2 regions of the Stenotrophomonas sp. Marseille-Q4652 genome follow, and region 1 is predicted to be linked to the other one. Evidence: predicted binding sites of a transcription regulator. Region 1 holds the regulator's gene; the other holds the start of a gene.

Region 1 (15,317 bases):
GCCGGCGACGGCCGTTGGCAGGTCACACAGCTCAAGGCCAGCGACGGAACCCCTTTCCCCGCCAGCACTGCCCTGCTGGCGCATGACGACGAAGTCTGGTCAGGCTGCGGCACGGAGCTGTGCAGGCGCGATGCCGAAGGCAGGCTGCGGCGCTATGGCACCACCCAGGGCGTTCCGGCCGACCGCTGGATCGCGCTGATGCGCGACCGGCAGGGTACGCTCTGGGTCCGCGGCGAACGTCACGTCATCTCGCGCAAGCCCGGCAGCCGCCGCTTCTACAACCATCCCGCGCCGGCCGGCAGTGATTTCAGCATCGTCAACAACGGCACCAACCTGGTCGAGGATGCGAAGGGGCGGATCCTCACCCGTATCGACAACGGCGTGGGCCGCTGGGACGGCAGCCGGTGGGAGATCTTCAGCCGCACCCGTGGCCAGGCGGTCACGCCGGCTCCCAGCGCGATGCTGGTCGACCATGCGCACCGCCTGTGGATCGGCAGCCGCGGCCTGGGCATCCAGCGCCTGCTCGGTTACGGGGTGCTGCTGCACTGGAGCGAGGCCGACGGCCTGGCGACCGGCCCCACCTGGAGTGCCCTGCGCGACGCCCGCGGCGAGCTGTTCATCGGCAGCGACATGGGCGGCAACCGCATGGATCCGGCCACCGGCGCGATCCTGCCCTGGGTCGACGAACACGGCCAGCCGCTGCGCCAGCTGCTGCGCATGGCCAGCACCCCCGACGGTGCACTCTGGGCAGGCCTGTCTTCAGGTCGCCTGGTCCGCCGCGACCCGGCCGACGGGGTCACCCGCGACGTCACGGTGCTGCCGGGACAGGTCCGCGCCATGCTGGCCGACACCGGCGGCACGTTGTGGATCGCCACGCGCGAAGGCCTGTTTGCCGTCGCCCCGGGGCAGCACCAGCCACAGCCCGAAGCCGGCGTGCCGGCAGTCGATTCGACCGACCTGGGCCGCGACCGGAATGGCAATGTATGGCTCACCACCACCAGCGGCATCTACCGCCGCCTGCAGGGCCAGTGGCGCAAGCTCGAGGTCGACGGCGCGCCCGGCATGATCTTTACCAAGGTCAGCATCGGCCCCAACGGCGACGCCTGGCTCTCGCGCAACGGAACAGGGCTGTGGCGGGGCGTGCTGCACGGCGACAACCTGCTGGCAGTGGAGCCGGTCTCCGACCCGCTGATCGACAACGTCATGCCCTACCTGCTGCGCCATGACAGCCGCGGCTGGCTCTGGATCGGCAGCTCCCAGGGCCTGGACCTCTTGCGCGACGGGCAGTGGGTGCGCGTCACACAGTCCGAGGGACTGCTGTGGGATGACATCTCCGAAGCGGCCATTCTCGAGGACCCCGATGGCAGCATCTGGATCGGCAGCAGCCTGGGCCTGACCCAGATCCGCGACCCCGGCCAGCTGTTCGCCCGGCATCCACTGCACCTGAAGATCAGCCACGCCAGCCGTGGCCGCCAGCCGCTGCATGCCGACGTTCGCCTGCCCTGGTCGGAAGACCCGATCAACTTCGCCTTCTCCACGCCCGGCACCGTCGGCGGCGAGGACCGCATCCATTTCCGCTACCGCCTGCGCGGGCTGCAGTCGCAGTGGATGACCACCAGCCAGGGCCGGCTGACCTACACCCTGGGTGCGCCCGGACGCTACGTGCTGGAGGTGCAGGCACTGGACGTGCGTGAGCGCACCGCCAGCGGGATCCAGACCCTGGCCTTCGAGGTACTGCCGCAGTGGTGGCGCTCCCGCCTGGCGCTGCTGATCTACCTGCTGGCCGGTGGCGGCCTGCTGACGCTGGCCTGGCGCTGGCGCATGCGCCGCCTGCTGCGGATCAAGAACCGGCTGGAACGACTGGTGACCGAGCGCACCCGCGACCTGGAGCACGACAAGCGGGAGCTGGAGAAGGCGCGTGCCGCCCTTGCGATCAAGGCCAGCCGCGACGAACTGACCGGCCTGTTCAACCGCTCCGGCATCCTTGAAGTGCTGCACGGGGAAATGCTGGCCAGCCAGGCGGCCGGTACGCCACTGGCGGTGGCGCTGATCGACCTGGACTATTTCAAGCGCATCAACGACCAGCACGGCCACCTGGCCGGCGACGCGGTACTGGCCGGCGTCGGCCGGCGCCTGCGCGAGGACCTGCGGGGCCGCGACAGCGTCGGCCGCTACGGTGGCGAGGAGCTGCTGGTGGTCATGCCCGGCCTGGCGCCGAAGGCGCAGCAGCGCCTGCAGGCCCTGCACCGGCTGCTGTCCTGCGCGCCATACGCCATCGGCGATGGCATGGAGCTGGCGGTGACCTGCTCGATCGGCGTGGCCTGGCTGCGCCCGGGCGATACCGGCGAGCAACTGCTGGCACGCGCCGACCTGGCCCTGTACCGCGCCAAGGACGCCGGCCGCGACCGCGTGGAACTGGCGATCGAGCCGGAACCCGAGACAGCCTGACCCGGCCACCGAAGCGGCCGGCAATGACGGCCAGCCGTGCGCCATCGCGGCGCTGATCCCCTTCGCCGCCACGCCGGCGCGCCAACGGAACGGAACTTGCACGAGCACGGGCATCCCGCCCGTGCGTGCCCCCGATGTCCGAAAACGAACAAGCCGGCGAAAAAACCGAACTTCCTACCGAAAAACGCCTTCGCGAAGCCCGCGAACAGGGCAACATCCCGCGTTCGCGCGAACTGGCCACCGCGGCCGTGTTCGGCGCCGGCGTGCTGGCGTTCATGGCCTACTCCGGCTCGATGGCGCGCGGCGCGAAGGACTGGATGCGGCAGGCGCTGTCGCCCGAGCCCACCCTGCGCCACGTGCCGCGGGAAATGTTCGGCCACGTGGGCGAACTGATGGCCCAGCTGATGCTGGCCGTACTGCCGCTGCTGGTGATCTGCCTGCTGGCCAGCTTCCTGGCCCCGGCGATCATGGGCGGGCTGCGCTGGTCCGCCAAATCCATGGCGCCCGACTTCAAGCGCCTCAACCCGCTGTCCGGCCTCAAGCGCCTGTGGGGCCCGGAAGCCATCGCCGAATTCATCAAGTCGCTGCTGCGCGTGGTCTTCGTCGCCAGCGCCGCCGGCCTGTGCGTGTGGCACGGCATCGACGGCCTGCGCGCCCTGCTGCACGAGCCGCTGGAGCGGGCGGTGATCGACGGCCTGGGCTTCACCCTGAAGCTGGTGCTGTCCACCGCGGGTGCCATGGCCCTGCTGGCCGTCATCGACGCGCCGTACCAGAAGTGGAACTGGATGCGGAAGCTGAAGATGACCCGCGAGGAGTTGCGCCGCGAAATGAAGGAGGCGGAAGGCAGCCCGGAAGTGAAGGGCCGCATCCGCCAGCTGCAGCAGCAGATGTCGCAGCGCCGGATGATGGAAGCCGTGCCTACCGCCGACGTGGTGGTGGTCAACCCGACCCACTACTCGGTCGCGCTCAAGTACGAGGGCGGCAAGATGAATGCGCCCACGGTCGTGGCCATGGGGGTGGACGAAGTCGCCCTGCGCATCCGCGAAGTCGCCACCGGCAACAAGGTCGCCATTGTCTCGGCGCCGCCTTTGGCACGCGCCTTGTATCGGGAAGGCCAACTCGGCAAGGAAATCCCCGTGAGACTGTATTCGGCCGTCGCCCAGGTCCTGTCCTACGTCTACCAGCTGCGCACCTGGCGTGGAGGCCCCATGCCGTCCCAGCCGGTGGTGGATATCGATGAGTTCGCCCCGGGGGCCCGCCCATGAGCGCCCAGCCCGCAACCGAAGGGATGAACGTGCGGCGCATGCTGCAGATGGTGCGCCAGGGCCTGGGCGCGCCGCTGATCGTGCTCGCCCTGCTGGCGATGGTCGTGGTGCCGCTGGCCGCGCCGGTGCTCGATGCGCTGTTCACCTTCAACATCGCCATCTCGCTGATGGTGCTGCTGGCCGTGGTCTACGTGAAGCGGCCGCTGGACTTCACCATCTTCCCGATCGTGCTGCTGGTCACCACGATGCTGCGGCTGGCGCTGAACGTGGCGTCCACCCGCGTCATCCTGCTCAATGGCCAGGACGGCCATGAAGCGGCCGGCAAGGTGATCGCCGCGTTCGGCGAGTTCGTCATCGGCGGCAACTACGCAGTCGGCATCGTGGTGTTCGCGATCCTGACCATCATCAACTTCGTGGTGATCACCAAGGGTGCCGGGCGCGTGTCGGAAGTGACCGCGCGCTTCATCCTCGACGCCATGCCCGGCAAGCAGATGGCGATCGACGCCGACCTCAACGCCGGCCTGCTGACCCGCGAGGAAGCCAAGGCCCGCCGTGAGGAGGTCCGCGAGGAAGCCGACTTCTACGGCGCGATGGACGGTGCCAGCAAGTTCATCCGCGGCGACGCGATCGCCGGCATCCTGATCCTGTTCATCAACCTGCTCGGCGGCCTGGCCGTGGGCGTCCTGCAGCACGGCATGCCGTTCGGCGACGCCGCCGCCACCTACACCCTGCTCTCCATCGGTGACGGCCTGGTGGCGCAACTGCCGGCACTGCTGGTGTCCTCGGCGGTGGCCATGCTGGTTACCCGTGCCTCGCGCGCGCAGGACATGAGCCAGGCGATGATGGGCCAGGTCTTCGGCCAGCATCGTGCGCTGACCATTGCCGCCGCCATCCTCGGCGTGGTCGGCCTGGTCCCGGGCATGCCGAACATGGCCTTCCTGAGCCTGGCCGCGATCCTCGGCTTCCTTGCATGGAAACTGTGGAAGCGCGAGCAGGTCACCGAGAAGGAGAAGGCGAGTGCCGGCGTGGTCGGCGCCGCCGGCCCCAACACCCTGCCGCTGGCCGGTGGCCAGCCCTCGCCCACCGCCGAACTGACCTGGGACGAACTGCGCCCGGTCGATCCGCTGGGCCTGGAAGTCGGCTACCGCCTGATCCCGCTGGTCGACGCCAGCCAGGGTGGCGAACTGATGGCGCGCATCAAGGGCGTGCGCCGCAAGCTGACCCAGGACATGGGTTTCCTGATTCCGTCGGTCCACATCCGCGACAACCTGGAACTGCCTGCCGCCGGCTACCGCCTGCTGATCCACGGCGTGCCGGTGGCTACCGCCGAAATCCTGCCGGACCGCGAACTCGCCCTGGACCCGGGCAGCGCGATCGGCACCCTGGACGGCATTCCCGGCAAGGACCCGGCCTTCGGCCTGGATGCGACCTGGATCCAGCCGCACCAGCGCGCCCATGCCGAATCGCTGGGCTACACCGTGGTCGATCCGGCCACCGTGATCGCCACCCACCTGTCGCACCTGATCCGCGAGCACTCGCCCGAACTGCTCGGCCACGAGGAAGTGCAGCAGTTGCTGGCCAACCTGGCCAAGACCGCGCCCAAGCTGGTGGAAGACCTCACGCCCAAGTCGTTGCCGCTGTCGGTGGTGGTGCGGGTGCTGCAGAACCTGCTGGTCGAACGCATCCCGGTGCGCCAGCTGCGCAAGATCGTCGAGGCGCTGGTCGAGAACGCCCCGCTCACCCAGGACCCGGCCAGCCTCACCGCCGCGGTACGCAACTCGCTCGGCCGCTTCATCGTCCAGGAAATCGCGGGCATGTCGCAGGAACTGCCGGTTTTCACCCTCAACCCGCAACTGGAACGCGTCTTGCAGGAATCCACTCAAGGCAATGGTGCCGCGCTCGAACCCGGTCTGGCCGAGCGTCTGCACCAGAGCCTGGCCGAATGCGTCAGCAAGCAGGAAGCCAAGAACGAGCCAGCCGTCGTGCTGGTGCCCGGTCAGGTCCGCGCCGCGCTGGCGCGACTGGTCCGGCACAGCGTCCCGGCGCTCTCGGTCCTGGCCTACAGCGAGGTCCCCGAAGACAAGCGCCTGAAGCTGGTCGGAACCATCAGCTGACGGCGACCGGATTCCGGCGGCAGCGTCGGAAAACGGTCACCCGCAACACCCGCTCCATCCGCATGACCCGGCAGCGCGAGCCCACGCGCCCCACTGGCAAACAGAATTCAACTTTCCCGGTACCACAGCATGAAAATCAAACGTTTCGTCGCCTCCGATATGCGCTCCGCCATGAACCTGGTGCGCAAGGAACACGGTCCTGACGCGGTCATCCTGTCCAACCGGCGAATCGAGGAGGGCGTGGAGATCGTCGCCGCCGCGCACTACGACGAGGAAGTCGTGCAGCGCGCCCTGGAGGCCTCCCGCCCGAAGCCGGCCGCACCGGCCAAGCCGCGCAGCGCCGCCGAGGCGATGATCGCCGCGGTCACCCGCCGCAGGTCGCCCGAGCCGGAACCCGTGGCCCCGACCACCTCGGCCGTGGCCGCCCTGGCCCGCGCCGCCGTCGGCGCCACCGGCCGCACCGTGGAAGCGCCGGCCGAATCCGGCTTCACCAGCCGCTTCGCCTCGCTGCTGAAGCCGCGCCCGGCCATTCGCCCGGCGGTCAGCGTGCCGGTGCAGGACTTCGCCACCCTGCCCTCCACCGACGAGGATCCGCCGGCACTGCCGGCTGACCGATTCGCCCGCCAGGCGCCGCGTCCGGCCGCCGCCCCGGCTGCCCCGCTCAACCGCGCGCGCTTCCAGATCGACCCGCCGCTGGAAGACATGCCGCTGCCGTCGTTCGCCCGCCCGGCCCCGGCCGCTGCACCGGAACCGCGCCACGCGCCGACCGGCCACGCCCTGCACGAACCGACCCCGTCGCCGCGCCAGGAAGCGCCGCGCAGCTTCCAGCAGCCGGCGTCGTTCCTCGACGAGGCCAGCTACCTGCCGCTGGAGCCGGTCGCCGCACCGCGCAGCCTTGGCGAACATGCCCAGCCCGCTCCGCTGCCGGCCTTCGCCGAGCGCACCCCGGCCGCGCCGTCGCCGAACATCGCCGAACGTGCCGCGGAAGCTCCGCAGCGCCCGTTCGTCGAGCCGACCCCGGTGGCAGCGCCCTCGCCGGCCATCGAGCAGGCCCCGGCTGACGCACGCACTGCCGCCCCGACCCTGAGCGCGGTGCCGGCCCCCCGCGAAGACGGCCAGCTGGCCGCCATGCGCAAGGAGCTGACGGTCATGCGCCAGATGATCGAGCGCGAGATGAGCCGCTTCACCGACGAGCGCCTGCGTGGCTGCCCGGTGCGTGCCCAGGCCATGGACCTGATGGACGAGTATGGCTTCGACGCCGGCCTGGCCCGCGACGTGGCCATGGAAATCCCGGCCGACACCGAACTGCACCGTGCCCGCGGCCTGATGCTGGGCCTGGTCTCGCGCCGCCTGCCGATCACCCCGGTCGACCCGATCGAAGCCGGTGGCGTGTTCGCCCTGGTCGGCCCGACCGGCGCCGGCAAGACCACGACCATCGCCAAGCTGGCCTCGCGCTTCGCCGAAGCCCATGCCGCCCGCGACGTGGCCCTGGTCACCACCGACACCCAGCGCATCGGTGCCCGTGAGCAGCTGTACGGCTTTGGCCGCTCCCTGGGCATTGCCGTGCACGAGGCCAACAGCGGTACCAACCTGAGCCAGCTTCTGAACCGCCTGGCCGACTACAAGCTGGTGCTGATCGATACCGCCGGCCTGGGCCAGCGTGACCGCGGCCTGGCTGCCCAGCTGCAGTGGCTGCGTGCCTCCGGCCACGTCAGCACCCAGCTGGTGCTGCCGGCCAACACCAGCTTCCAGGACATGGACGAGGTGGTGCGTCGCTTCGGTGCGGCCAACCCGCAGGGCCTGGTGCTGACCAAGCTGGACGAGACCAGCCGCTTCGGCAGCGCCCTGTCGATCGCGGTCGACCACCGCCTGCCGATCACCTGGGTGACCGACGGCCAGGACGTACCGGACGACCTGCATCGCGCCAGCGCCGCCAACCTCGTACTTCGCCTTGAAGATTTGCGCCGCGCTGCCGATATGCCCTGCAACCCGGAGTTCAACCATGCAGTCGCGTGAGTACGCCAAGCTGACCACCACCTTCCCGTTGTCGGCCACGCGCCGGCAGCCGCTCGGAGCCGTGCGCAGCATCGCCATCACCGGCGGCAAGGGCGGCGTGGGCAAGAGCAACATCGCCGCCAACCTGGCCGTGGCCCTGGCCGAGCTGGGCAAGAAGACGCTGCTTCTGGACGCCGACCTCGGCCTGGCCAACGTTGACGTGATCCTTGGCCTGCAGCCGCGCTTCAACCTGGCTGACCTGGTCGCCGGCCGCTGCACGCTGGAGGAAGTGATCATCGAAGGCCCCGCCGGCCTGCTGGTGATCCCCGCCGCTTCCGGTCGCCGGCACATGGCCGACCTTGGTCGCGCCGAGCACGCCGGCCTGGTCGACGTGATCTCCGAGCTGGAGCGCGAGGTCGAGATCCTCATCATCGACACCGCCGCCGGCATCACCGACAGCGTGCTGACCTTCTGCCAGGCCGCGCAGGACACCGTGGTGGTGGTTTGCGACGAGCCGGCCTCGATCACCGACGCCTACGCCTTGATCAAGGTGCTCTCGCGCGAGCGCGGGGTGGACCGCATCCAGGTGGTGGCCAACATGGTCCGCGACCCGCAGGAGGGCCGCATGCTCTACGACAAGCTGGTCCGCGTGTGCGAGAAATTCCTCGCCGACGTATCGCTCAACTACCTGGGCGCAGTACCGCAGGACGACTGGCTGCGGCTGTCCGTGCAGCGCCAGCAGCCGGTGGTGAAGGCGTATCCCGCCGCGCCCGCGTCGATGGCGATCAAGGAAATGGCTGCCCGCACCGCGCGCTGGCAGCCGCCGACCGAAGCGCGTGGCGGCATCGAGTTCTTCCTGGAGCGCATCATCCATCGCGGGGTGACGGCATGAAGGCCGCCGCCCAGTACCGCGAGGTGCAGCGTTGCAGCGCCACCGAGTGCATCACCCAGCACGGTGACCTGGTCCGCCGCATCGCCCACCACCTGGCCGCACGCCTGCCGGCGAGCGTGGAGATCGACGACCTGGTGCAGGCCGGCATGATGGGCCTGATCGAGGCCTCGCGCAGCTACGACGCCGACCAGGGCGCCTCGTTCGAGACCTATGCCTCGATCCGCATCCGCGGCTCGATGATCGACGAGATCCGCCGTGGCGACTGGGTGCCGCGCTCGGTGCACCGCCGTGCCCGTGACGCCGCCGCCACCATCCGCCGGCTCGAGCAGGAAACCGGCCGTGCCGCCAGCGCCACCGAGGTGGCCGCCGCGATGGACATGCCGCTGTCCGAATACCAGCGGCTTATGGAAGACGCCGCACGCGGCCAGGTGCTGAGCCTGGAATCGCGCGTCGAGGACCACGGCGAGCTGGACACCATCGCCCGCGGTGGCCCCAACCCGCAGCAGTTGCTGGAGCGCAGCCAGTTCGGCAGCGCCCTGTCCGAGGCGATCAGCCACCTGCCCGAACGCGAACAGCTGGTGCTGTCGCTGTACTACGAGCAGGAGTTGAACCTGAAGGAAATCGGCGCCGTGCTCGGCGTCAGCGAATCGCGCGTGTGCCAGATCCACGGCCAGGCAGTGCTCCGCCTGCGTGGCCGACTGAAGATTTTCGAGGCGGCCGATGCCGGCCTCGAGGACCATTGAACGAGGAATCAGATTTGAACAAGAACATGCGGGTCCTGATCGTGGACGACTTCTCGACGATGCGGCGCATCGTCAAGAACCTGCTGGGCGACCTGGGCTTCAACAACACCGCTGAAGCCGAGGACGGCAATGCCGCCCTGGCCCTGCTGCACAGCCAGCCGTTCGACTTCGTGGTCACCGACTGGAACATGCCGGGCATGACCGGCATCGAGCTGCTCAAGGCGATCCGCGCCGACGACGCCCTGAAGACCCTGCCGGTGCTGATGGTCACGGCCGAAGCCAAGCGCGAGCAGATCATCGAGGCCGCCCAGAACGGCGTGAACGGCTACATCATCAAGCCGTTCACCGCCCAGGTGCTGGAAGAGAAGCTGGGCAAGATCTTCGAGCGGCTGGCAGGCGCCTGATGAACGCCGCCGACCACAGATCCGCCCTGATCGGCCGGCTGCAGGATGCGCTGGCTGCCCTGGAAAACGGCGACGAAGCCGCCTGGCGCGAGCAGATCGACGCGCTGGCCGCCCTGCGCCAGCAGCCGATGATGGCCGGCCTGAGCCGGCTGGCCCGCGAGCTGGGCCAGGCGCTGGGCGAACTGCCGCGCCTGCCGACCGACAGCGGCGAGCTGGACGATGCCTGCGCGCGCCTGGACCACGTGGTGGCGATGACCGAACAGGCCACCCACCGCACCCTGGACCTGGCCGAACAGTGCCGCACCCTCGCCGGCCAGCTGCGCGACGGCGGCCTGAGCGAGGACCAGGGCCACCTTGTCGACCAGATCCGCCACAACCTGACCGAGATGGCGCTGGCACAGAGCTACCAGGACCTGACCGGCCAGATCATCCGCCGCGTCGTGGGCATCGTGCGCCGCGTGCACGAGGGCTTCGGCGAACTCGGCCTGCCGCCGCGCAAGGAAGAAGCCGGCAAGGCCGGCCTTGCCGGTCCCGCCGTCGGCGGCCTGGACCGCCACGCGGTGTCGCAGCACGACGCCGACGACCTGCTTTCCGACCTGGGGTTGTAACGACATGAGCGCCGTACCCGACGACATTGCCGCCGATTTCATCGTCGAGGCCCAGGAGATCCTGGATCGCCTCGGCGAACAGCTGGTGTCGCTGGAACAGGCGCCACAGGACAGCGAACAGCTCAACGCGGTATTCCGCGGCTTCCACACGCTCAAGGGGGGTGCCGGCTTCCTTGGCATCCATGCCATGGTCGGGCTGTGCCACGCCGCCGAGGAAACCCTGGGCATGGCCCGCTCCGGCCAGGCGGAACTGCAGGCGCATCACTTCGATGCCGCCCAGCAGTCGCTGGACTGGCTGCAGGCCATGCTCGACGCCGTCTCCGCCGGCACCGAACCCGAACACGCGCCACCGGAACTGATCGCCCAGTTCGACGTCAACGCCGCACCGGCCGCACCGCAGCCGGTGGCTGCCGCGCCCGCGCCGGCCGCGTCGTCGAGCAGCGACCTGATCACCGACGACGAGTTCGAGGCCCTGCTCGACCAGCTGCATGGCAAGGCCCCGCCCAGTGCCAAGCCGGCCGCCCCGGCGCCTGCCGCGGGCGGTGACATGATCACCGACGACGAATTCGAGGCACTGCTTGACCAGCTGCACGGCGGTGCCGCGCCCGGCGCCAAGCCGCTGGCGGCGGTCCCGGCGCCGGCGCCCGTGCCTGCCCCGCGCGCCACCCCGGCACCGGTGTCCAAGCCCGCAGCCAAGCCGGCCGCCGAGGCCGAGCACACCGTGCGCGTGGACACCAAGCGCCTGGACGCCATCGTCAACCTGATTGGCGAGCTGGTGCTCTCGCGCAACCGCCTCAAGACCCTGCGCTCCCGGCTCAAGGACGAGGAACTGGACCGCGCCGTGTCCACGCTGGACATCGCCACCGCGCGCCTGCAGTCGGCGGTCATGCGCACCCGCATGCAGCCGGTGGGCAAGGTGTTCTCGCGCTTCCCCAAGGTCGCCCGCGACGTGGCCCGCAACCTGAAGAAGGAAGTGGAGCTGGAGCTGATCGGCGCTGACACCGAGCTGGACCGCAACCTGGTCGAGGCCCTGGCCGATCCGCTGGTGCACCTGGTGCGCAACGCCATCGACCACGGCATCGAGATGCCGGACCTGCGCGAAGCCTCCGGCAAGCCGCCCAGCGGCCACGTGCGCCTGTCGGCGCAGCAGGAAGGTGACTACGTCAGCATCGAGGTGCAGGACGACGGCGCCGGCATCGACCCGGAACGGCTGCGTGCCAAGGCGCGCGAGAAGGGGCTGCTCGATCCGGAAGCCGCCGCCCGCCTGAGCAGCGAGGAGTGCCTGCACCTGGTGTTCCTGCCCGGTTTCTCGACCAAGCAGGAAGTCACCGACATCTCCGGCCGCGGCGTCGGCATGGACGTGGTGCAGTCGCGCATCCGCGAGCTGAGCGGACAGATCCAGATCCAGTCCGAACTCGGCCGTGGCAGCCGCTTCCTGATCCGCGTGCCGCTGACCCTGGCGATCCTGCCGACCCTGCTGGTGCAGGCCGGCGAGGACGTCTACGCCCTGCCGCTGGCCCGCGTGGTCGAGGTGCTGCATGCGCCCAGTACCGCGCTGGGCTGGTTCGACGGCCGCGCTGTGCTCGACCGCAAGTCACACACGTTGCCGCTGGTGGACCTGCGCCGCTGGTTGAGCGTGGATGCGGTGCAGACCCCGCTGCTGACCATCGTGGTGCTGCAGGCCGGCGAAGCCCGCTTCGGCCTGGTCGTGGACCAGGTGCGTGGCCGCGAGGAAGTGGTGATCAAGCCGCTGCCGCGCGCCCTCCGCGGCCTCAAGGGCTATGCCGGCGCCACCCTGATCGGCGACGGCCGCATGGCCCTGATCCTGGACGTGGACGGCCTGCGCTCCTCCGACTGAGGGGCGCCACGAAGGGACGCCGGCATGCCGGGGTCTCAATTTTTCTTCACATCTGCCGATACCCCGATACATGGACAGACTCAGCCTCATCGGACTTTTCCTCGCGCTGGCCTCGTTGGTCGGCGGCAGCATCCTCAAGGGCGCCGGCCTGTCCTCGCTGTGGTCGCCGGCCGCGTTCGTGATCGTGATCATCGGCACCCTCGCCGCGATCCTGGTCCACACCTCGCCGGCGATCTTCCGCCACGCGTTCCGGATCGTGCCGTGGGTGATCCGTCCGCCGGCAAGCAACCGCAGGCGGCTGATCGAGCAGATCGTCGAGTGGAGCACGATTGCCCGCCGCCAGGGCCTGCTGGGCCTGGAGGCCCATGTCGAGGCTCAGGACGATCCGTTCGTGCGCAAGGGCCTGCAGCTGCTGGTCGACGGCGTCGAGCCGGAAGCCATCCGCCGCATGATGGAGATCGAACTGGGCTCGGAAGAACAGCGGAACCTGGCCGCGACCAAGGTGTTCGAGGGCATGGGCATCTATGCGCCGACGCTGGGCATCATCGGCGCGGTGCTGGGCCTGATCGCGGTGATGAAGAACCTCGCCGACCCGAGCAAGCTCGGCCACGGTATCGCCGCCGCGTTCACCGCGACCATCTACGGCATCGCCTCGGCCAACCTGCTGTTCCTGCCGATCGCCGCCAAGCTCAAGGGCGTGATCGCCGGCACCACGCGCGAGCGCGAGATGTTCATCGAGGGCCTGATCTCGATCGCCCACGGCGAGAACCCGCGCAACATCGAGAACAACCTGTCCGGGTTCCTGGACTGACATGGCACGTCGCAGGCACCACGAAGAGCACACCAATCACGAGGCGTGGGCGATCCCCTACGCCGACCTGATGACGTTGCTGCTTGCCTTCTTCGTGGTGATGTACGCCATCTCCTCGGTCAACGAGGGCAAGTACCGCGTGATGGCCGACGCACTGACCGCCGCCTTCGGTGGTGCGCCGCGCACGGTCACCCAGGTGCCCGTCGGCAACCTGCAGCTGCAGGGTGGCGGGCATGACAGCCCGTCGGCGATCCACTCGCCCAACCTGGCCAGCAACACCGTGCTCAGCGACCAGACCCAGCTGCCGTCGATGGCCTCGCACATGCGCATGCCGGTGTCGATGCACAACCAGGAGCAGCTGCAGCGCGCCGAGCGCCAGCTGGGCCGCATTGCCGGCCAGCTCACCGCCGCACTGGCGCCGCTGATCGACCGCGGCATGATCACCGTGCGCCGCACCGAGCTGTGGATCGAGGTCGAGATCAACAGCGACATCCTGTTCGGCACCGGCTCGGCCGCGCTCGATGCGCACGCACGCCAGACCCTGTCCAAGCTGGCCCAGGTGCTGGTCGACGCACCCAACGGCGTGCGCGTGGAAGGTCACACCGACAACGTGCCGATCGCCACCGCGCAGTTCCCGTCCAACTGGGAGCTGTCGGCCGCGCGCGCGGCCTCCGTGGTCCACCTGTTCGCCGACCAGGGCATCCGCCCCGACCGGCTGGCGATGGTCGGCTACGGCGAATTCCGCCCGCGCGATGCCAATGACAGCCTGGAAGGCCGCAACCGCAACCGCCGGGTGATGGTGATCATCCTCGCCGACGCGGCCGATCCGGTATTCCCCGGCAGCGACGCGAAGGTGACCGCCGGTGCGGCCCCGGCCGCGCTGCCGGCGCCCGCTACCCGTCCTGTCAACAACGTGGCCAGGCCCGCGGCCATCGCCCCGGTGCGGCCGGCCCCGATCGAAGGCGCGCCCGCGGCGACGACCATTGAAGGAGCTCCCTGATGCGCATCTGGGCCATTGCCAACCAGAAAGGCGGCGTCGGCAAGACCACCACCACCCTGGCGCTGGGCCGCAACCTGGCCGCCCAGGGCAAGCGCGTGCTGCTGATCGACCTGGACCCGCACTCCTCACTCACCCGCGCCTTCGGCGTCCCGGTCGATCCGCCGCCGCGCGGCGTGCTGGACCTGTTCGCCGAGTCGCCGGCCGCACTGGCCACGCTGGCCAATCCCAGCGCGATCCCGGGGCTGGACTTCATCTGCGCGCAGGCCGCACTGGCCACGCTGGAACGCCGCAGTGCCAGCCAGCCGGGCCTGGGCCTGGCCCTGCAGAACGCACTGACCCGCCACGCCGGCGGCCACGACTACATCCTGCTGGACTGCGCCCCCACCCTGGGCCTGCTGATGATCAACGCGCTGGCTGCCGCGCACCGCCTGGTCATCCCGACCCAGGCCGAGCCGCTGGCCCTGCACGGCCTGGCCGGCATGGTCCGCACCGCGGAGATGGTCGAGCGTTCGCGCCGCCGTCCGCTGCCGGTGTCGATCCTGCCCACGCTGTTCGACCGCCGCACCCGCGTCGGCAACGAAACCCTGAAGAAGATGCAGGACCTCTACGGCGAGCGCGTCTGGGAAGACGCGATCCCGGTCGACACCCGCATCTGCAACCCTTCGGCGCTGACCGTGGCGGCCGTGGCCGGTGAATACCCGGGCCGTGGCCTGTCCGCCTACCGCCGCGCCCTGGAATGGATCCTGGCCGAAGACGCACTGTGCCTGGAGCAGGCTGCATGAACCCCACCGACGTACTCGACGACTACCTGGAGGAGCTGCTGCTGGATGCGATCCCGTCCAGCGCCGCCGCCAGCCAACACCAAGACCCGACTGCAACCAGCCAAGCGACCGCAGCGGCTGACGCAACTGCCCACTTCGAAGACACGGCAGCCGCCGCAGACGATGCCGTGGCCGTTGGGGCCGATGTCGTCGAGGCAGCATGCGTGGCCGCTGAGGCCTGCGCCGCGGAAACCGATGACGCGGCCGAAGAAGCCACCAGCGACGGTGCGGTGATCGAGGCCGTCGAGGGGGAAGCGGCAGCCGAAGTCGAAGACGAAGACGCGGTTGAAGCGGTGGGAACGATTAAAGCCGCTGAGGTGAATGAGGTCGCTCAAGTGCCCGGAGGGGCCGCAGAAGT
Region 2 (15,317 bases), 2.3 Mb from region 1:
TCACGCCCCTGATAGCCGGCCAGCTTGCTGTAGACCGGGTTTCCTCCGGTGACGGCCGGATCCTGCAGGGTCGGGTTGGCAATGTGCGGCACCCCCGGCAACAGGTACGGGGTGTCCTTGGCGATGAATTCGCTGTTGCCGTAGGTGGCGCTCAGGGTCAGGTTGTCGGTCAGGAAGCCGGTGTACTTGAAGATCTTGTATTCGCTGTCGCGTTCCTGCTCGGTGGGCGTCACCGACAGACGCTCACCCAGGGTGTGGGTGTAGATGTCATAGGCACGGTAATAACCGCTGTAATCTTCCTTTTCCTTCATCCACGTGCCTTCCAGCAGGTGGTTGTCGGTGATGTTCCAGTCGATCTTGGCGTAGATCTTCGGGTTGGTGGTTTCACCGTAGGTGCGGCGCGGGTTGCCCAGCGTGGTCGGGTTGCTGGTGGATTCGCTCTTCTCTGCCTCGCCGGCGAGGAAGACGAACAGTCGGTCCTGCACGATCGGGCCACCGGCATACAGGCTGTAGGTGGTCGTTGTGCTCTTGGCGCCCTTGCCGCTGGAATACAGGGTGCCTGCGGCATCAGGGTCTTCGTAGACATAGCCGGCCGGCAGGTCCTGATCAGGCAGGTAGAGATCCTTGTATTCCTCACGCCAGGCACGTGGTGCAAAGGTCAGCTGGCCGCCGAATTCCCAATCATTGGTACCGCGCTTGCCGATCTGGTTGATCACGCCGCCGGCCGAACGGCCGTACTTGGCGCTGTAGCCACCGGTGAAGGTCTCCTGCTGGGCAATGGCGCCATACGGCAGCGAAAAGCCGCCCAGGTTGGAGACCGGCTCGCCGGAGAAGTAGCCGTTGATGTAATAGGCGTTTTCAGAGACGCCCGAGCCGCCAAAGGAGACCAGGCCGGCCAGTGCGCCGTAACCGGCCGCGCCGGCCACCGCACCCGGGGCCAGCAAGGCCAGTGCTTCGGCGCTGCGGCCCAGCGGCAGGCGGGCGATCTGCTCGGCGGTGATCACGGTACGGGTATCGACCGAGCTCAGGTCGATGGCGGCCGGGGCGCTGGCCACGACGGTCACCGTCTCCAGGTCGGTGGTGCCGCCGGCGGCGGCGCTGAACGAGGCATCGGCCGCGGCGCCGACCACCACGGTGACCTGGCGCGAGCCGATGGCCTGGCCATCTCGCTGCACGGTCACGGTGTAGGTGCCCACCGGGAGATTGCTGACACGGTAGTTGCCGTCTGCGTCGACCGGCACGGTACGGCTGAAGCCGCTGTTGTTGGTGATCAGCACCGTGGTGTTGCTGGCGCTGGCGGCGGGGACACTGCCGTTGATATTGCCGGTGGTGCTCTGGGCGTACAGCGGCCCAGCGATGCAGAGTGCGAGTGCCGCGCTGAGCGAGGCCCTGCGCAGCGTTTTGTTGCTCATCATCTAGTGCTCTCCGGAATAGTGAGGCGGATATTCCGGACGCCACGGCCGTGCGGCGACGCAGCATCCGGGAATCCTCACGTTAACCCGGCAGTCAGATTTCGTTCACCAGATGTTAATGATTTTTTGTCATAAGCGACTGTGCCAACCGGTCCCGGAATCCCGTCTTTTGCCAGGAATTATGTGATTTTCATCAAAGTACTTGCCTGTTTATGGGATGTTTCCATGACAAATCGTCATGGGTATGGACTTTGCCGAATTTGGCGGAATCATCGCCCGTATTGGTCCGTCACAAGAGGCGCGCGGTCCGGGCGAGGGCCAGGCGCAGCAGGCGCGCGTTGATGCGCTCACCCAAGGTACGCGGTTGCCCCAGCCCCATCCGCTCCAGATAGACCGGATCACCGTCGCCCGGCGGCTGCGCCAGCGCGTCCAGCACGGTACGCAGTTTCTGGCTGCGGCTGCCGGTGTTCTGCCTGAGCCACGTCAGCGCGCGCAGCAGGTCCCGTTCGACATCGGTGAAGTCGCTGCCCAGCGGATAGTCGGGCAGGCTGCCGTCATGCCGGAACGGCGCCAGGGATGCTGCCAGCGCGGGCGGGGTGTTGCGCTGCCACTGCGGCGGAGCGGTGAAGCCTTCGGCCAGCTTCTTCGCCCCGAGGGCACGCTGCAGCAGCTCGTCCTGGAAGGCGGCATCGGTGATGGCCGCCATCGCGGTCGCGCAGTCCTCGTCGGTGCGGCCGCGCAGGTCGGCAATGCCGTACTGGTTGACGTAAATGTCGCGCAGGTGGCGCGGGATGGTGGTGTGGCCGTAGTTCCAGCGCACGTTCGACTGGCGGTTGCCGCCGCCGTCGCGCACCGCGCGGAACATCAGCACGCTGCGTGCGCCGGGCAGGGCGTGGCCCATGGCGACGAAGTTGTATTGCCCGCCGACCCCTGACACCACGCGTCCATCCTCCAGTGCGTCGGATACCGCCGCGCCCAGCGCGGTGGCCATCATGCAGGAGTTGAAGAAACGTGCATCGCGGCGCTGCAGCCGCTCCAGCGCCTCGTCGCCGCCGTAGAGCTGGTTGATCTCGCTGATCCGGCGCATGCCGATGGCCCGGCACTGCTCTTCGGGCAGGTTGCGCAGCCAGTCGTAGAACTCCGGCGAGCCCAGGTAGAAGGCGCCGTGCAGATACTCGCCTTCCTCGGCCAGCCGCGCGCCGTCGGCGGTATAGGCGCTGCCGTCGGCCAGCCGGCGCATCAGCGCGATGTCGTCATGCACCTTGCGCCGGATCACGCCGGCCTGGACCAGCACGCGGAAGCCTTCGTTGAGCATCTCGCTGCAGCCGTACAGGCCGGTCTCGAATGGCTCCAGGCCACCGATCTCGTGCACCAGCGGGTTGTCGGCCAGCGTCGGATCCAGCGCGTCGAGGATCTGCCGGTAGCGCGCGTTGTCGGTATGGCGCAGCACCAGGGCGTGGCTTAGCGCATCGGCCAGCGTGCCGATGCCGATCTGCAGGGTGCCGCCATCGCGCACCAGCGTACTCGCGTACAGACCGATGGCGTGGTCCACGTCGTCCACCGGCTGCCGCGGCAGGCCGAAAAGCTTCGGGTAAGGCCCGGGCGGTGTCACCACCAGGTCGAAGAAATCCTCGTCCACCGTGGCGCTGCCGCCCAGCCACGGCAGTTGCGGATCGACCTCGGCAATGAGCAGTGGACGTGGCAGACCGCGCTCGTGGATGGCGTCGAGCGAATCCTGGGTGAGGTCGTTGTTGCATGACAGTGACAACCGCGTGCTGCCCTCGCGGCGGGCCACCTTCTGCACGATGGCGTGTGGCGCGCGCCGCGCCACCGCCTCGGCGGCATGGGTGTAGTTGAGGCTGGTGTAGGCGCGCTGCGCCTGGCTCGAGCCCAGCAACCCGCCCGACTGCATGTAGAACTCCTCCACCTGCACGTGCGGCGGCAGCCGGTCGCGGGCGATCGCATCGGCATAGGCCAGGCGCGGGAAGTCGTTGCCGAAGTGGCGCTCGACGAAGGGCCGCATCAGGCGCGCCTGCAGGCCGTCGCCGCCGGCGCGCGGCGGGTTCAGCGACAGGGCGGTGTACAGCTGCAATCGCCGCGTCGGATCGTTTTCGACGCGCGCATACAGCGCGTTGACGAGCCGGTGCGGCTTGCCCAGCGCCAGCGGCGCGGCGATGCGCAACGGACCGTCGACCCGCTGCAGCAGCCAGTCAACGGCGGCGTCGAGGTCTGTCACGTATTCGGTCATGCGCGGTTTCCTGCGGGGAGTGGGGCGATTACAGCATCTCCGGTTTGAACAGCCTGCGACGCGATGCCTCGTCGCCAGCGACCATGAACTGCCCGTCGCCGCGGTAATGCACGGTGCGCGGGATCTTCGGCCGCGACGCGACGTGGGCCTTGACCACTTCCCAGATGAAAAGGTTGTGGCGCCGTACCTGGCTTGCATCGTGCAGGCGGCATTCGAAACTGGAGTGGCACTGCGCGATCAACGGGGCGCCGACATGCGCGCCGGGCACGGCATCCAGGCCGAAGTGCCCGAACTTGTCGAGCTCCGCGCCACTGCAGTTGCCGATGCCGACCACGGTGTCGAGCAGTTCCACCGTGGGGAGATTGATCACGCACTCGCCGCTGCGTCGGACCAGTTCATGGCTGTAGTTTTCGTCCCAGATGTAGGTGGCCACCAGTGACGGCGAGAAGCCCATCACCATGTGCCAGCCCATGGTCATGATGTTGCGCCGGCCTTTCCACGCCGAGGAGACCAGCACGATCGGTCCGGGCTCGAGGAAGCGGCGCACCTGGTTGGTCGGAAAGTCGGACTTGCTGTAGCACATGGTGGAGCTCCCGCGGGACCTGGCCCGGATGCTCCCAGCGGCTGGATCAACGACCCGTCACAGGGCTTGACGGCACCTCCAATTACATGCGTAATCGAAACATCGTTTACAGGTGTAAAAGATGATCCAGATCAGCGAAGCCGAAGCCGTGGTGATGGAAGTGCTGTGGGAGCGGCACCCGTTGGCTGCCGAGGAGGTCGTGGCCGGGCTGGCCGGTCGTGGCTGGGCCGACGCCACCATCAAGACCCTGCTCAACCGCCTGCTCAACAAGGGCGCGATCAGCGCAGAAAAGGATGGCCGCCGCTACCTGTACGCGCCACGGGTGGCCCGCGAGGAATGGGTGATGGAGGAGAGCGAAGGACTGCTGCAGCGCCTGTTCGGCGGCAAGGTCGCCCCGCTGGTGGCCCACTTCAGCCAGCACCGCAAGCTTTCGCCGCAGGACATTGCAGACCTCAAGCGCCTGATCAGGGAGCTGGACGATGGCCAGTGAACCGATCCGCTGGCTGGGCGTATCCAGCCTCGCCATCACCGCGGCGATCCTCCTGGTGCTGCTGCTGCGCCGCCCGGTCCGCCACTGGCTGGGCGCGGGTGCGGCCTACGCGCTGTGGACCTGCGTGCCGCTGACGCTGCTTGCACTGCTGCTGCCGGCACCGGCCCGGGACACGACGACTGCGACGGCCGCGGTGGTGGCGATCCGCACGGTGCTGGTCGAAAGCAGCCAGGACGCTTCGACGCAGGCCTCGTTGGCGGCGGTGCTGGGATGGATCTGGATTGCCGGGATGTTGCTGATGGTGAGCCTGCTGGCCTGGCAGCAGCGCCGCTTCCTCGGTGCACTGGGCGTCTTGCGTCGTCGCAACGACGGCTGCTGGGAAGCGGCCGCCGTGGCCGGGCTGCCCGCCGCGATCGGCCTGCTGCGGCCTCGGATCGTGCTGCCGCGCGATTTCGAGCGCCGCTACGAGCCAGCCGAGCAGGACCTGGTGCTGCAGCACGAACGCACCCACATCGCCCGCGGCGACCTGCAGGCCAACGCCGTGGTGGCGCTGCTGTGTTGCCTGTACTGGTTCAACCCGCTTGTCCACCTTGCCGCGCGCCGCTTCCGCTTCGACCAGGAACTGGCCTGCGATGCACGCGTGCTGCGCTCCCGGCCGCGGGCCCGGGGCCGCTACGCGCAGGCCATGCTCAAGACGCAGTTCGATGCCGTCCCGTTGCCAGTGGGTTGCCACTGGCAGTTGCACCACCCACTCAAGGAGCGAATCGCCATGTTGAAGCGTCCGACACCGAAGCCGAACCAATGGATGGTCACCGCCGCGCTGGTCGCCGGCCTGGGCAGCACGCTGGGGTACGCCGCCTGGGCGGCAAAGCCCGCGGGTGCCGCGGGCGTGGCCTCGCCGGCAACGGCCGCCGAAGCCGTTTACCGCGTGCAGCTGCAGGTGGACGTGGATGGCGAACAGCAGCAGTTCGCACTCGAGGCCCAGGCCGGCAAGCCGTTCGCCTTTACCGTGCACACGGCAAAGGCGAACGAGTGGCATGGCACGTTCACCGCTCGCCCGGTCGATGCGGACGGCGTGTTCATCGCCGGTACCCTGTCCGTCGACGGCAAGCAGGTGGCCGAACCATCGATGTCGGCGAGCCTCGGAAAGCCAGTGAGCCTGCGCATCGACCAGCCAGCCGGTGGTGCCTTCCAGCTGGAGATGCTGGCCACGCCGGTGGACGCCGTGGCCAGGGCATCCGGCGCTGCCAGGCCTGCGCACAAGCCCAAGCCGCATTCCCCGATCAGCAGCACCGATGGCAGCAAGGTTGATGTCGAACCGGTGGTCGAACAGATGCCGCCGCCGCGCTATCCCAGCGGGGCCTTCCAGCAGGGCATCAGCGGCAAGGTCGTGCTGCACGTGGAAGTGGGCGCCGATGGCCGCGCCGGCGGGATCGACGTGGTCAGCGCCGAGCCGAAGGGCGTGTTCGAGGAAAACACCGTGGCTGCGGCCCGCAACTGGACGTTCAAGCCTGCAATGAAGGACGGCAAGCCCGTGGCCTCGACACTGCGCATCCCGGTGCAGTTCGAACTGGACGCTCCGGGCGAATGAGGGCCGCCCTTGTGCTGTGCGCGCTGCTGGCCGGTTGCGCCGGCCACGACCGCCTGCAGGTGGTCGATACCCGCGACGGCAGTGTCGGCTTCCGCGCGCTGGGCGCCCGACCGGCCGGCGCCGGAGCCGGCAGCGTGCAGGCCTACACCCTGCAGGCGGCAGAGGGCTTCCGCATGCCGCGTCTACACCATGCGCCGGAGCCGGAATGGGATGCGGCCGAAAGCCGGCAGCACCTGCCGCCCACCACGATCTGCCTGCACCTGGTGCTTGATGCGCAGGGGCAGGTGGAGCGCAGCTGGCCGCTGCTGGACCGCGAGGAATGCAGTGCCGGGGGCTTGCCTGAGAACCAGGGGCTGGCCGAGGCCGCGCGCCAGGCGGTGGCGCAGTGGCGTTTCGTGCCGGCTGCGTTGTGCCGCTACGAAGCCGCCGCGCCGGCCGATGACGCCGGATGTACGAAGGCCGCCAGCGTCGAACCGTTACCGGTCAGCCTGCTGTACGCCTTCACCTTCGAGATCGTCGCCGGGCAGCGGCTGGTGCGCAGCCAGGGACGCTGACCCGCGCGTTGCGCTCAGCCCAGATCGACCGGGCCGCCCTGCAGGTTGGCGCGGATCGACGGGCCCATCAGTCGCGGCGCGGGAAGGGTGGCGTCGCGGGCCTGGCGGGTGGCCACGAAACTGGCTTCATCCACCCCATCGCGCAGGTGGATGTTGTTGCGGCGTTGCTCGGCGATGGTGGTCTCGTTGGCCACCGCGCGACCGCCCGGGCCGTAATCGTGGCAGACGAATACGCGGGTCTGGTCGGGCAGCGCCAGCAGCCGCTGGATCGAGCGGTACAGCTGCGCCGCATCGCCACCGGGGAAGTCGCAGCGGGCGGTGCCGCCATCGGGCATGAACATCGAATCGCCCGGGAACAATGCATCGCCGACCAGGTAGGCCACGCTGTCGCTGGTGTGGCCGGGCACCGCGATCACCCGTGCCGGCAGCGTGCCGATCTGGAAGGCCTCGTTGTCGGCGAACAGGTGGTCGAACTGCGAGCCGTCGGCGCGGAAGCCTTCGGGCATGTCATAGCGCGGGGCCAGGGTGGCCTGCACCTGGGTGATGCCCTGGCCAATGGCCACGCGGGCCTGCGGCCAGTGCCTGCGCAGCCAGCGCGAAGCCGACACATGGTCGGCGTGGGCATGGGTTTCCAGCAGCCATTCAACGTGCAGACTGTGCTGTTTTACGTGCTCGATCAGGGCCTGGGCCGAAGTGCTGGCCAGGGTGTCCGTTTCCGGGTCGTAGTCCAGTGCCGGATCGATCACCGCTGCCTTGCTGCTGGCTGGATCAACAACCAGGTAGCTGAAGGTATTGGATCCGGCATGAAAGAACGGGACGACTTCCACGGACATGCGGTAACTCCGGTCAGGGTTGGCCGAGCAGCGCGTTGAGCAGGACCGCCAGGCGGTCGCCGGCCAGTCGCAGGTGCTGTTCCACCACGGGACGATGGCGCGACACGTAGCCGGTCGGCACGGTGCCGGGCCGTGCCGGGTAGACGCCCGGGGCGATGGCGATGCGGCAGACCGATTCGGACCACAGCTCGGGATCACGGTCGCCACGCACGAGTTCGGCGGCATCCGGCGCGGGAAGCGCCAGCAGCTCTTTCAGATACTCGTCATCAGTGAGCTTGCGGTCGTACACCATGCCGCTGTCCCATAGCGAATGCAGGTTGGTGCCGCGGCCGTTGAAGTGGAGCTGGAACTCGTTGCCCCCCTTGTCGTGCGCGTAGCCAGCGTGCATCGGCTGGTGGATGTCGCCGGTGAAGTGCACGACGAATTTCAATGCCTGCGTGCGCTCGGCCAGCGGACGGCTGGTATCGGCCAGGATCGCGCTCTGCTCCTTCAGCGCCTCGGTGACGCAGTCGCCGTCCTTGCAGTCGCGCTCCTTCAGGTACTGGCAGTCGTGTTCGGCGATGTTGACGTAGTGCCAGCTGGCCGTGCGCTTGCCGAGGTCCGGGTCGCTGCCGCGCAGCTCGTCGGCCCACGAAGCGATGCCGGACAGGGTCGGGTCGGCTTCGCCCTTGAGCAGTTCGTCCACCGCGGCGCGTGCCTGCGGGGTGAGCTGGGTGTCGGCGATCCGCGCCACCAGGCGGTGTCCCTGGCCGCCCCATGCCTGGGCGTCGAAAGAGGGGGATGCCAGCATCACGCCGGCAAAGAGCAGGGGGATGAACTGTTTCATCCGGTGATTCTAACGGCTGGGGCCGTCACCGGGATTGCCGCTTGCGGCGGTTGCGGCAGGTCGCGCGAGGGAACGCGACCTGCCGCGGCTGGGCCGGGTGGCTCAGAAGCGGACGACGTAGGACGCGCCGTAGACCAGCGGGTCGATGTTGACGGTGCCCAGCTTGGCACCATCCAGCCTGACGTCGGTATCGATGTCGGCCCAGCGGGCGTCCACGCGGATGGCGGCCTTGGGCGAGATATTGAAATCCAGGCCGACGTGGGCGGCCAGGCCAAACGAGTCGTCCAGCTTCAGCTTGCTGCCGGCCAGTGCGCCGCCGGTGCTTTCGCTGAAGAAGGTGGTGTAGTTCAGGCCGGCGCCGATGAACGGCGAAACCTTGCCCGCGCTGTTGAAGTGGTACTGCAGCGAGACCACCGGCGGCAGGTGCTTGGTGCTGCCGACGCGGCCGAGGCCGGCGATGTTGATGTCGTGCTTGAACGGCAGCGCGGCCAGCACCTCGATGCCGAGGTTGTCGGCGATGAAGTACTCACCGGTGATGGTCGGCTTGACGTCGTTGCCCACGTCCACGGCCAGGGTGCCACCGGCCAGCGAGCCGTTGTCCGACTTGGGGGCGACCTGGTGGACGCCGGCGCCGATGGTCCAGTCGCCCTTGGACTGGGCCATGGCCGGCGCGGCGGCCGAAACAGCCAGGGCGAGGGCGGAAAGCATCAGGGGGGTCTTGCGCATGGGGGCAGTCTCGCTGCGTTGGAAGTGGCGCCATTCTTTGCATCGACGGAGACCTGCGCCTTGATCCGGATCAAAGGTCCGCCGGCGTCCAGCGGCTGGCGGGGCAGCCCGGCATGCAAGTGGCGTGCGCGACGTGCTGGTAGAATGGCGGCCCCTTTCCACCCCGCCGCAACGTGCGGTCGCAGGAGCTTGTCAACATGGCAATCAAGGTCGGTATCAACGGTTTCGGGCGCATCGGACGCAACGTGCTGCGTTCTGCGGTGCAGAATTTCGGCAACGACATCGAGATCGTGGCGATCAATGACCTGCTGGAGCCGGATTACCTGGCCTACATGCTCAAGTACGACTCCGTGCATGGCCGCTTCAAGGCCGACGTGGCGGTGGACGGCGGCAACCTGCTGGTCAACGGCAAGAAGATCCGCCTGACCCAGGAGCGCGATCCGGCCAACCTGAAGTGGGACGAAGTCGGCGCCGACGTCGTCATCGAATCCACTGGCCTGTTCCTGACCAAGGAAACCGCGCAGAAGCACATCGATGCCGGCGCGAAGAAGGTGATCATGTCGGCCCCGTCCAAGGACGACACGCCGATGTTCGTCTACGGCGTCAACGACAAGACCTACGCTGGCCAGGCGATCATCTCCAACGCCTCGTGCACCACCAACTGCCTGGCCCCGCTGGCCAAGGTCATCAACGACAAGTGGGGCATCAAGCGCGGCCTGATGACCACCGTGCACGCTGCCACCGCGACCCAGAAGACCGTTGACGGCCCGTCCAACAAGGACTGGCGCGGCGGCCGCGGCATCCTGGAAAACATCATTCCGTCCTCCACCGGCGCGGCCAAGGCCGTGGGCGTGGTGATCCCGGAACTCAACAAGAAGCTGACCGGCATGAGCTTCCGCGTCCCGACCTCGGACGTGTCGGTGGTCGACCTGACCGTCGAGCTGGAAAAGGAAGCCACCTACGCCGAGATCTGCGCCGAGGTGAAGGCACAGAGCGAAGGCACGCTGAAGGGCGTGCTGGGCTACACCGAGGACAAGGTCGTGGCCACCGACTTCCGCGGCGAGACCTGCACCTCCGTGTTCGACGCCGAGGCCGGCATCGCGCTGGATGGCACCTTCGTCAAGCTGGTGAGCTGGTACGACAACGAGTGGGGCTATTCCAACAAGTGCCTGGAAATGGCCAGGGTCGTTGCCGCCAAGTAAGGCGCTGCTCCTGGATCACGAAAAGCCCCGGCAACGCCGGGGTTTTTTGTTGCGCCGCTGACGGCTCAGAGCGCCTGCAGCACCAGGCAGTGCCAGCCGGTGCGGTAGGTCTCGTAGCCGGGCGAGGCGGCGTGCGCGATGCAGTGCATTCGCCCTTCGTACTCAAGCACCTGCGCACCGCGCGGTTGGCGCAGCAGCTCGTCGCGCCCGGGGAAGTCGATCACGTCCTGCAGGCTGCGCCCGGCCGAGTCGGCCAGCACCAGGCCGCGGTCGTCGACGATGCACACGCGGCTGCGCGTCCATTCCTGTTCGGACAGCGGCGTGCGCTGCACCACCGTCTGCGCCAGCGCATCCCAGCGGAACACGATGCCGAGGATGCCGAGCAGGCGGCCATCGATGCGCCCGCCCTCGCGTACGCCGCAGGCGTACACCAGCACGCGCTCGCCGCCGGCCAGCTCGCTGGCGTGCACGGCCTGGAAGCCGAACTGCTCGCCGCTGGTGTTCCGCCGTGCCGCCTCGAACCATGCGCTGTCACCGACGTCCATGCCGGCGGAGTGGTACTGGTCGGGGCACCCATTGGCGATCACGCGGCCATCCAGGCCGACCAGCACAAGGTCGAAGTACACCGTGTACGAATCCAGGATCTGGCCCATGCGGCGCGAGGCATGGGCGACGTCCTGTGCCGTCGCGCCAGGGCGCGCAGCGGCGACCACCGCGCCGTCGGTCGCCCACCAGCGCACGTCGCAGCTGCGCTCGTAGAGGTTGCGGTCGATCAGGTCGATGTTGGCCAGCGCCAGCTCGGCCAGCCGGGTGCGGCGTACGTTGTCTTCCAGTTGTGCCAGCGTGTCCTGCATTTCGCCGCGGGTGGTCTCGGCGCTGCGGTCGATCTCGCGGGTAGCTTCGGCCACGCTGCGCGACAGGCTGTCCATTTCCTGGGCGATCACCGCAAAGCCGCGGCCGGCCATGCCGATGCGCGCCGATTCGATGCGGGCGTTCATCGAGATCACCAGGGTGGTGCGGTTGATCTCCTCGATCCGCTGCAGGGACTGCCGCAACTGGGCCATCAGGCGGGCCGAGAGGCCGGCCACGGAACGGATATGGTCATCGACGCTGGCCTGGGCAGGCGCGGCGGGCAGGGTCATGCAGGGCATCCTCGGCAAGGGAGATGGGGTGCTTCTTTGCTGCCAACCCAGCCTCATCGGCCAGCCGCGTGCGGACTTGAGCCGCATGGCGGTGCGCTCCGGTAGCATGCCGGCGACGGCGGCCCGGGACGGCCTGCCACCCATCACCCGGGGGAAGCATCGTTTGGAATCGATCATTGCGTTGGTGGCGCTGGCGGTACTCGCCGTACCCGTGTTGCTGGGCGTACTGGCTTTTTCGCTGCTCGGGCTGAAGCGACGCGTGCAGCTGCTGGAGCAGCACGTTGCCGCGTTGCAGGCCCGGCCGCAGCCGGAAGCAGCGCCGCCTGCCGCCTGGACGGTGGCTTCGTCGATTCAGCCTCCGCCCGCACCCGCACCCGCACCTGCGCAGCCTGCTCCGGTATCGCCGCCGCCGCTGCCCGCCACATCGCCACTGGTCCAGGCACGGGAAATGGATGCCGGCGCCGCCACGCCACCGCCCCACGCGGAGCGGAGCCGCCGGCAACCGGAACGGCCAGGCCCGCTGCAACGTCTGCTGGGCACGGCGCGACGCTGGTTCACCGAGGGCAACATGCCGGTCAAGGTCGGCATGCTGGTGCTGCTGGCCGGTGTCGCCGCGCTGCTCAAGTACGCCAGCGACCAGGGCTGGTTGAACCTGCCGATCGCACTGCGCCTGAGCCTGATCAGCATCGCCGCACTGGCCGGCCTGGTGTTTGCCTGGCGCAAGCGCGATAGCCATCGCACCTTTGCGCTGGCACTGCAGGGCGGGGCGATCGGCGTGCTGCTGCTGACCGTGTTCGCGGCCTGCAGGAACCACGGGCTGATCGGGACGGTGCCGGCCTTCGGGATCAGCGTGGTGCTGATCGCCGGGCTGGCGGTGATGGCGGTGTTGCAGGAATCACGCACGCTGGCGGTGCTCGGCGTGCTGGCCGGGTTCATGGCGCCGGTATGGCTGTCCGATGGCAGCGGCAACCACGTTTCGCTGTTCTCGTATTACGCGCTGCTCAATGCCGGCGTGTTCGCCATTGCCTGGGTGCGGCCGTGGCGCGAACTCAACCTGCTGGGTTTCGTTTTTACCTGGGGCATCGGCACGGTCTGGGGCGTGCTCGACTACGCGCCGCACAAGTTAGCTTCCACCGAGCCATTCCTGCTGCTGTTCTTCGCCTTCTACCTGCTGCTGCCGCTGCTGCACGCCCGGCGCAGCGCCACCCCGGGCAGTGCACGGGTGGATGGCGCGCTGCTGTTCGGCACCCCGCTGGTGGCGTTCTCGCTGCAGGCCGCATTGCTGGAAGGCGAACGCATGCCCCTGGCCCTGTGTGCGCTGGCCCTCGCGGCGTTGTACGCGCTGCTGGGCTGGCTGCTGATCCGTCGCGAGCGGTTCCAGGTGCTGGCCCGCGGCAACGCGATCCTGGCCGTCGGTTTTGCCACGCTGGCGGTGCCGCTGGCGCTGTCGGCGCGCGCCACCGCCGCGGTGTTCGCGCTGGAAGGCGCCGGACTGGTGTGGCTGGGCCTGTTGCAACGGCACCGGCTCGCGCGCTGGACCGGCATCGGGCTGCAGCTGGCGGCCGCAGTGGCGCTGGCCTCGGGCGTGGCGTCCGGGCCTGCGCCCAGCGTGGCTATCACCAATGCCGCCTTCATGGGCGCGCTGCTGGTGGCGCTGGCTGGCTTCGCCACCGCCTGGCTGTACCGCAATGCGAGCCACGCGTGGTTGGCGGCCGCAGCGTACGTGTGGGGCCTGGGCTGGTGGCTGGGCAACATCGCGCTTGAGATCAGTAACTTCATGCCGGCCGGCAGCCGCCTGCACGGGCTGCTGCTGTTGCTGGGCGTCACCGGTTGGGTGGCCGCGGAAGTCCATCGCCGCGCTCCGGCACCGGCGCTTGCGCTGACCACCCTGGCCGCACTGGTGCTGGCCTTCCCGCTGGCCTTCGCGCAGGCCGCCGATTACGGCCAGCCGTTTGCCGGCCATGGGAGCTGGGTGTGGCCGGTGTTCGCCGCGCTGGGCCTGCGCAGCTTGCTGTGCCTGCGCATGGGCGAGGGGCGCATTGCCGGCCTTGTCCAACTGGCATGGTGGCTGTTGTGGCCAACCGTGCTGTCGCTGCTGGCCTTGCACGTAAGTGAACGCTTCGGGCTGGCCGAAGGCTGGGTCGGCATGCTGCTGGCGCTGCCGTGGTTGGTGATGGCGGTGCTGTCCCAGGACCACTGGCGCTGGCTGGCCCAACCGCTGGGCACGTGCTTCGTCCGCCTTCGCCCGCACCTGCAGGGCATCGTCGCGCTGGTGCTCGCGCTGTGGTGGTTCGCAGCGCTGGCCAGCAGTGGCGCGGCCGCGCCGCTGCCGTGGGTGGCGTTGCTCAATCCGCTGGACCTGGCACAGGTCGCCGTGCTGGTACTGGCGGCACGATGGCTGTGGCAGAACCAGCCCGGCCAGTCCGCTTCCGCCTGGCGCGTGGGTCTGGCGCTGGCCGCGCTGGCGCTGGTCACGGTGATGACGCTGCGCGCCGTGCATCACTGGGGTGGTGAGCCGTGGAGCGACGCGCTGCTGGGCAGCCGCCTGGCGCAGACCAGCCTGACCGTGGTCTGGAGCCTGCTCGGCGTGGCCGGCTGGGTATCCGGTTCGCGCCGTGGCCAGTGGGGCTTGTGGCTGTCCGGCGCGATCCTGATGGGCGTGGTGCTGGCCAAGCTGCTGCTGGTCGACCGCGGCAACCTGGGCGACCTGCTCGGCATCGGTGCATTCATTGCCTATGGCCTGCTGTGCACGCTGGTGGGCTGGCTGGCACCTGCACCGCCGCGCCGTGGCGGTGCCAACGAGGAAGCTTCCGCATGATCAGGCAACTCTTGTGGCTTGCCCTGCTGCCATCGATGGCGCTCGCGGCCGATGACTTCGCCCGGCAGTGGCCGTTGCAGCTCTCGCGCGCCGATGCCGGTGCCTACCGGGTACCCCTGGATGCCTCGGTATACACCGCCGCGCACTGGCCGGACCTGCGCGACGTGCGCGTGGTCGATGCAGACGGGGTGCTGGTAGCCAGCGCGGTGCAGGCGGCTGCCGAACTCGGTGCGACACCGGCGCAGCGGGTGGAGCTGCCGTGGTTCGTGGTGCCGGCCTCGCCCGCCACCGCCAGCGGTGACCTGAGCGTGGTGGTGCAGCGGGGGGCGGACGGGCGGCTGTCGATCCGCAACGCCCTCGGTGCTGGGGCAGGGGATGGCGCCGACCCGGTGTGGCTGGTGGACCTGGGCGCGCAGGCGCCGCAGTTGCGCGCGCTGCGGGTCGAGTGGGCCGATCCCGCCGCCACCGTCGACGTCGGTTACCGGCTGGAAGCCAGCAGCGACCTGCGCAGCTGGCAGGTAATCGATCCGCAGGTGCGGCTGCTGCAGTCGAGCAACCAGGGGCGCGTGCTGCGCCAGGACCGCATCGCCCTTGCGACCTCGCAGCGCTACCTGCGCCTGGTGCCGCTGCAGCGCCATGGCGCCCCGGCGCTGCGCCGCCTGCTCGGCGAGCTGGGCACCCGGGCCGAAGCCGGCGACTGGCAATGGCAGGATCTGCGTGCCGACGCTGCGGGCGATCCGCGCAAGGGGTTCATCTACACGCTGCGTGGCCGCTTCCCGGTGCAGCGCATCGACGTGGCAATGCCGGCCAACACTACCGCGACCTGGCAGCTCGCCAGCCGCGAAGCTCCGGGAGGCAAGGATCGGGCCACTGCCGGCTGGCGGGTGCATGC

What was found. Region 1 encodes FliA, which starts transcription of late flagellar genes. Its sites were predicted from a motif close to TAAAGTTTNNCNNNCNNNGGCCGATAA; they were not measured.
Region 2: LG380_RS15665 (methyl-accepting chemotaxis protein) is a predicted target of FliA. The motif match lies at 11,661-11,687, and genes of this name have one in related genera.

The regions. Positions count from the first base shown of each region.
Region 1 is NZ_CAKAKE010000001.1:1,044,336-1,059,652, forward strand. Features, by position in the region: gene LG380_RS04825 (ligand-binding sensor domain-containing diguanylate cyclase) at 1-2,448, shown strand, start outside; gene flhB (flagellar biosynthesis protein FlhB) at 2,583-3,713, shown strand; gene flhA (flagellar biosynthesis protein FlhA) at 3,737-5,827, shown strand; gene flhF (flagellar biosynthesis protein FlhF) at 5,957-7,843, shown strand; gene LG380_RS04845 (MinD/ParA family protein) at 7,830-8,714, shown strand; gene LG380_RS04850 (RNA polymerase sigma factor FliA) at 8,711-9,457, shown strand; gene cheY (chemotaxis response regulator CheY) at 9,472-9,861, shown strand; gene LG380_RS04860 (protein phosphatase CheZ) at 9,861-10,469, shown strand; gene LG380_RS04865 (chemotaxis protein CheA) at 10,474-12,327, shown strand; gene LG380_RS04870 (flagellar motor protein) at 12,398-13,138, shown strand; partial or broken gene motD (flagellar motor protein MotD) at 13,140-14,015, shown strand; gene LG380_RS04880 (ParA family protein) at 14,138-14,920, shown strand; gene LG380_RS04885 (chemotaxis protein CheW) at 14,917-15,317, shown strand, end outside.
Region 2 is NZ_CAKAKE010000001.1:3,309,602-3,324,918, forward strand. Features, by position in the region: gene LG380_RS15615 (TonB-dependent receptor) at 1-1,412, opposite strand, end outside; gene LG380_RS15620 (acetyl-CoA hydrolase/transferase C-terminal domain-containing protein) at 1,702-3,660, opposite strand; gene LG380_RS15625 (flavin reductase family protein) at 3,689-4,243, opposite strand; gene LG380_RS15630 (BlaI/MecI/CopY family transcriptional regulator) at 4,368-4,733, shown strand; gene LG380_RS15635 (TonB family protein) at 4,723-6,324, shown strand; gene LG380_RS15640 (hypothetical protein) at 6,321-6,878, shown strand; gene LG380_RS15645 (MBL fold metallo-hydrolase) at 6,893-7,711, opposite strand; gene LG380_RS15650 (S1/P1 nuclease) at 7,725-8,537, opposite strand; gene LG380_RS15655 (OmpW family outer membrane protein) at 8,640-9,263, opposite strand; gene gap (type I glyceraldehyde-3-phosphate dehydrogenase) at 9,461-10,465, shown strand; gene LG380_RS15665 (methyl-accepting chemotaxis protein) at 10,531-11,607, opposite strand; gene LG380_RS15670 (DUF2339 domain-containing protein) at 11,771-14,425, shown strand; gene LG380_RS15675 (DUF3999 family protein) at 14,422-15,317, shown strand, end outside.